2 regions of the Pseudoalteromonas sp. BZK2 genome follow, and region 2 is predicted to be linked to the other one. Evidence: predicted binding sites of a transcription regulator. Region 2 holds the regulator's gene; the other holds the start of a gene.

Region 1 (3,424 bases), on a different contig from region 2:
CTAAAGTAACCGGCATCGATATGGGCCAAGAGCCACTTACCGTTGCTAAGTTACATAGTTTAGAAACAGGCGTACCTGTTGATTATATAAAAGTACCAGCAGAGCAATTCGCTGCTGAGCACCCTGCTCGCTTTGATGTAGTGACTTGTATGGAAATGCTTGAGCATGTTCCAGACCCTGCTTCTATTATTCGTGCTGTAGCAGAACTTGCTAAACCGGGCGCCGATGTATTCTTTTCAACATTAAATAAAACACCAAAAGCATACTTGTTTGCTATTGTCGGTGCTGAAAAGCTTTTAAAAATGGTACCTGAAGGTACACATGACCATAAAAAGTTTATCAAACCTGCACAGCTTATTGCATGGGCAGAAGAAGCGGGATTAAAAGTACGCGCTAGTACTGGCCTTCACTATAACCCGTTTTCTAAGCAGTACAGCTTAAATGATGATGTAAGTGTTAATTACATCCTGCACTTTGAGAAACTAGCCTGATGAGTGTTGTGCAAGCACCCTCTATCGATTTTGATGCTTTTATCTTTGATTTAGATGGCACACTACTCGATACCGCGGATGACTTAGGTGGTGCATTAAACCGAGTGTTAGCAGACGCCAATGTGGCGCCTGTTGCTGAGCATGTTTATCGCCCTGCAGCTTCTAACGGTGCAAATGCATTATTAGAAGTGGGCTTTGGTGATAAATGGCCTGAACTTGAACAGCTCGCCTTGCGCCAGCAGCTTCTTGACTACTACGCCGAAGATATTGCTGTACACAGTAAATGTTTCAATGGCATAGAACAGCTTTTAATTGCACTTGAGCAAAACAATATTAAGTGGGGCATTATGACTAATAAGCCCGGCTTTTTAACTGAGCCCTTAGTGCAAGCTATTCCCTCTTTGCGTGATGCAAAAGCGGTTGTGAGTGGCGATACATTAGCTGTGTCAAAACCATCACCGGATCCACTATTACACACCGCTGAGATCTTAGACGTTGATCCGAGCCGTTGTTTGTATATCGGTGATGCTGAACGTGATATCCAAGCTGCAAAAGCGGCCAATATGTACAGCGCAACAGCGTTATGGGGTTATATACCCAGTGTCGACGCTGCACTTGGCTGGCAAGCGGATTTCAATTGGCAAACGCCGATTGATGGTTTCAACCATATATAGTGTTATTTGATAACTGAAACACCATATATTGTGATTTGATTTACTTTTGAGCATTCATTGATGATAAAAAAATCAGTCAAAATTTATTTTTAAAAACGGTAAATTTTCTGGATCTTTTGTTGATTTCTACAAATTTCGTCGTCTATGAATGTTCAAAGGTTAATGGTCACTAACACAATGCGCTTATCCAATAGTTATCCACAAAATGGGGCAATTCTATCCCTTGCAAAACAGCGCAGACCACACTATCTTGTGATCTGCAATTTAAACAACACCAGATATTGTGGCTAAATGTTATTCAATTAGATCACCCTGGCGTTTAATAATAATAATTACATAAAGAATACCTTTGTCTTTACAACTATAATTTCCCAAGGAATACAGGCAAAACTATGAACCAACAGCTATCTGTAAGCAAACGTGACGGCCGTAAAGAGTCACTTGATCTAGATAAGATCCATCGCGTGATCGCTTGGGCCGCAGAAGGTCTAGAGAATGTGTCTGTCTCACAAGTTGAATTAAAATCACATATTCAATTTTATGACGGCATTCGTACCGATGACATTCATGAAACAATCATCAAAGCTGCAGCTGATCAGATCTCTAAAGATACGCCTGATTACCAATACCTAGCTGCTCGCTTAGCTGTATTCCATTTACGTAAAAAAGCGTACGGTCAATTTGAGCCACCACGTTTATACGATCACATCACGAAATTAGTTGAAGACAAGCGTTATGATCAACACCTACTTGTTGATTATACCGAGCAAGAAATTGACGAGTTAGATGCTTACATCGATCACAACCGTGACTTAAACTTCAGCTACGCTGCTGTAAAGCAACTTGAAGGTAAGTATTTAGTTCAAAACCGTGTTACTGGTGAAATCTACGAAAGTGCACAGTTTTTATATATCTTAGTGGCTGCAAGCTTATTCTCTGATTATCCAAAAGAGACACGCCTTGATTACATCAAGCGTTTTTATGATGCAGTATCTACATTCAAAATTTCATTACCTACACCTATTATGGCAGGTGTACGTACCCCTACACGTCAGTTCAGCTCATGTGTACTTATTGAATGTGGTGATAGCCTAGATTCTATTAATGCAACATCGTCTGCGATTGTTAAATATGTTTCGCAACGTGCAGGTATTGGTATTAATGCCGGTCGCATCCGTGCCCTTGGTAGCCCTATTCGTAACGGCGAAGCGTACCATACAGGTTGTATTCCGTTTTATAAGCACTTCCAAACAGCAGTTAAGAGCTGTTCACAAGGTGGTGTTCGTGGCGGCGCAGCAACGCTGTTCTACCCACTTTGGCACTTAGAAGTTGAAAACCTACTTGTTCTTAAGAACAACCGTGGTGTTGATGATAACCGTGTACGTCACCTTGACTACGGTGTGCAGTTCAACAAATTAATGTATAGCCGTTTAATCAAAGACGATTACATCACATTATTTAGCCCATCAGATGTACCGGGTCTATACGATGCGTTCTTTGAAGATCAAGCAAAGTTTGATGAGCTATACATCAAATACGAGCAAGACGAGTCAATTCGTAAAAAACGTATTAAGGCGATTGAGTTATTCTCAATGTTTGCACAAGAGCGTGCCAGCACAGGTCGTATCTACTTACAAAACGTTGACCACTGTAATACGCACAGCCCATTCATCTCGACTGTGGCACCAATTCGTCAATCTAACTTATGTTTAGAAATTGCATTACCAACTAAGCCACTTAGCAATGTAATGGATGAAGAAGGTGAAATTGCACTTTGTACGCTGTCGGCGTTTAACTTAGGTGCAATTGAGTCACTTGACGAATTAGAAGAGCTTGCTGAACTTGCAGTACGTGCCCTTGATAACTTACTTGATTTCCAAGACTACCCTGTTCCTGCGGCGAAAAACGCGACTATGGGTCGTCGCACGCTAGGTATTGGTGTTATTAACTACGCTTACTACTTAGCAAAAAATGGTAAGCGCTACTCAGATGGCAGTGCAAATGCCCTAACTCACAAGACATTTGAAGCAATTCAATATTATCTAATGAAAGCATCAAATGAGTTAGCGAAAGAACGTGGTGCGTGTCCTAAATTTAACGAGACAACGTATTCTCAAGGCATTATGCCGACAGATACTTACAAACGTGACCTAGATCAGTTCTGTGATGAGCCTCTTCACTTAGATTGGGATTCATTACGCGAGAGCATTAAAGAGCACGGTATGCGTAACTCAACGCTATCTGCCCTTATGCCTTCAG
Region 2 (3,424 bases):
GTAGCAATACCATCAACATGGCCTGACACTAAGTGCCCACCTAGGCGAGAAACCGGTTGCATAGCTTTTTCGAGGTTAACTGTTTGCCCTTTTTTATAATGTGCAAACCCAGTTAAGCTAATTGTTTCGTTTGATAAGTCAGCACTAAAACCATCGCTATGTTTAGCGACAACCGTTAAACACACACCATTGGTGGCAATACTGTCACCGAGCTTAACGTCTTCCATATCCAAATTAGCGCTTTGAATACGAATAGCTAGATCACCTTGCTTTTGTGTTAGTTCAACAATTTTACCTGTTGCTTCAATAATTCCAGTAAACATAGTGCTACTCTTTATTTTCAATTTTTGTGGCTTGCTTTGCTTTTGTCGCTGTTAAGCGAATATCGTCGCCAATCATCACTGTATCTGTAAAGGTCAGTTCAGTGATATCACTCATCATGGTGACTTCTGCAAAGTTTAGTAAGCTTTTGCCCATATCACCTATTAACTTAGGGGCAATATAAACAATGTATTCGTCAATTAAATCTTGCTCTGCGAACACCCCTGCAAGGGTTGCTCCTGCTTCGAGCCAAATATGATTAAATTGTAATTCAGCAAGACGCTTTAAAACCGCCGATAAATCAACTTTATTGTTAATTGCTGGTACTACTTCGTGTTTAACAAAGTGAGGCCATTTGGTGTGATTATCAAGCGAAGTGGTAAAAATTATCACCGGGCTCTCGATGCTGAATAACGCAAGCTCAGGCGTTAACCTGTTTTGTGAGTCAATAATGATTCGGGTTGGTTGACGCAAAGGCAACGAGGTTGGCATGGTAAATGGCAACTCATCAACACGGACATTAAGTTTTGCATTATCAGTAATAACGGTGTCTGCACCGGTTAAGATAGCACAGCTTTGCGCACGAAATGCTTGCACATCTTGGCGCGCTTTAGGGCCTGTTATCCATTTACTTTGGCCGTTATTTAGCGCAGTTTTACCATCTAAACTACATGCCATTTTACACGTCACATATGGCAATCCAGTTTCCATACGCTTTAAAAAGCCTTTATTTAAATCGCGCGCTTGCTGCTCAAGTAAACCAGATGCAACGCTAATACCTGCGTCTGCTAAAATTTGTAGGCCGCGACCACTCACCGCAGGGTTTGGGTCAACCATAGCGGCAATGACCTTACTTACACCTGCAGCTTTTAAACCTTCGGCACAAGGTGGAGTACGTCCATAATGACTACAAGGCTCTAAAGTCACATATGCAGTGGCGCCTTTCGCGTTGTCGCCAGCTACAGCCAAGGCATTCACTTCAGCATGGCCCTGCCCTGCTAATTGATGAAACCCTTCACCGACTATTTCGCCATCTTTAACCAAAACACAGCCAACATTCGGATTTGGCGTCGTGGTAAAACGACCTAGTTTAGCAAGCTCAATGGCACGCGCCATATAAGCCGTATCAAGCTCTGTAAACGACATGATTAATCACCTAAACGAGCGATTTCTTCACCAAACTCGCGAATATCTTCAAATGAACGATAAACCGATGCAAAGCGCACATAGGCTACTTTGTCGAGTTTCTTTAGTGACTCCATGATGCATTCGCCAATTAAATGGCTAGAGATTTCACGCTCACCCGTAGCACGAAGTTGAGATTTAATGATGTTAACGACTTCGTCGACCTGCTCAGTGCTCACTGGGCGTTTCTCTAAAGCGCGATGCAAGCCATTCAGTAACTTGTCTTCATTGAATGGTTCGCGGCTACCGTCTTGCTTGATGACTCTTGGCATCACAAGTTCAGCGCCTTCAAAGGTGGTAAAGCGCTCATGGCATTCGTTACATTCACGTCGACGTCTCACTTGGTGACCACCGCCAACTAGTCGAGAATCAATTACTTTAGTATCTTTTGCGGTGCAAAAAGGGCAATGCATAGGGTTCTAGTTCCGTTTATAAAAAACAAAAAGGCCGCTTAGTAAGCGGCCTTTATGATAGCAAAAAACAACGCTATTGTTATCTTAATTACGGTTTAACCAGTAATTAAGCGTAAACTGGTAATTTTTTACAGATAGCTTTAACTTTCTCTTTTACTTCTGCTTGTACTGACTCATCGTTGATGTTGTCTAGTACGTCACAGATCCAGCCAGCAAGCTCTTTTGACTCAGCTTCTTTGAAACCACGGCGAGTAATAGCCGGAGAACCAATACGAAGACCAGACGTTACGAACGGTGAACGTGGGTCGTTTGGTACTGAGTTTTTATTTACAGTGATGTTAGCGTTACCCAGAGCAGCGTCAGCATCTTTACCTGTGATATCTTTATCGATTAGGTCTAGAAGGAATAAGTGGTTGTCTGTTTTACCAGAAACAACTTTGTAGCCACGCTCTTGCAGTACTTCAACCATAGCTTGAGCGTTCTTAACAACTTGTGCTTGGTACGCTTTGAATTCTGGTTGTAAAGCTTCTTTGAAAGCAACCGCTTTAGCAGCGATGATGTGGCATAAAGGACCACCTTGACCGCCAGGGAATACAGCGCTGTTTAGTTTTTTGTAGATCTCTTCATCACCACATGCAGAAACGATTAGACCGCCACGAGGACCCGCTAATGTTTTGTGAGTTGTTGTTGTAACAACGTGTGCGTGAGGGATTGGACTTGGGTATACACCCGCTGCGATAAGACCAGCAACGTGAGCCATATCTACGAATAAGTATGCGCCAACTTTATCAGCGATTTCACGGAATTTAGCCCAGTCAACAACGCCTGAGTATGCAGAGAAACCAGCGATGATCATTTTTGGCTTGTGCTCTAATGCAAGCGCTTCAACTTGAGCATAATCAATTTCACCTGTTTCGTCGTTTAGGCCGTATTGAATTGCATTGTACGTTTTACCAGAAAAGTTAACGTGTGAACCGTGAGTTAAGTGACCACCATGAGCTAAGCTCATACCTAGTACTGTATCGTGCGGCTGAAGAAGTGCTTGGAAAACAGCTGCGTTTGCTTGTGAGCCCGCATGCGGTTGAACGTTAGCGTAATCTGTGCCGAATAATTCGTTTGCACGGTCAATTGCTAATTGCTCAACAACATCAACATGCTCACAACCGCCATAGTAACGTTTGCCTGGGTAACCTTCAGCGTATTTGTTGGTAAGCTGAGAACCCTGCGCTTCAAGTACGCGTGGGCTACAATAGTTTTCAGACGCGATCAGTTCGATATGCTCTTCTTGACGAGCCGTCTCTTTAGTGATGGCTGCAAATAACTCTGGATCGAAATCCGAAATATTCATGCTACGTTCTAACATGGGGTCTCCTAAGGCAACGTGTATGGTGTTTTTTGAAGGCTGTATTGTACGCTTAAAACGCACTTTTGCCTATCTTGTAAAGATGAACATATTTAAACAGGGATTGAATTTATTTCACAGTGTTTTAATAATGATATTTTTT

The links. The regulator NrdR, encoded in region 2, represses ribonucleotide reductase genes. The targets are predictions, from matches to a motif close to AAACACNANATNTNGTGTTT.
Region 1: nrdA (class 1a ribonucleoside-diphosphate reductase subunit alpha) is a predicted target of NrdR. The motif match lies at 1,435-1,454, and genes of this name have one in related genera.

The regions. Positions count from the first base shown of each region.
Region 1 covers NZ_JACSOG010000001.1:16,547-19,970, forward strand. Annotated here, with positions in the region: gene ubiG (bifunctional 2-polyprenyl-6-hydroxyphenol methylase/3-demethylubiquinol 3-O-methyltransferase UbiG) at 1-491, shown strand, start outside; gene BIZ38_RS00100 (HAD family hydrolase) at 491-1,165, shown strand; gene nrdA (class 1a ribonucleoside-diphosphate reductase subunit alpha) at 1,558-3,424, shown strand, end outside.
Region 2 covers NZ_JACSOG010000023.1:53,062-56,485, reverse strand. Annotated here, with positions in the region: gene BIZ38_RS14410 (riboflavin synthase) at 1-323, opposite strand, end outside; gene ribD (bifunctional diaminohydroxyphosphoribosylaminopyrimidine deaminase/5-amino-6-(5-phosphoribosylamino)uracil reductase RibD) at 328-1,467, opposite strand; gene nrdR (transcriptional regulator NrdR) at 1,470-1,919, opposite strand; gene glyA (serine hydroxymethyltransferase) at 2,026-3,282, opposite strand.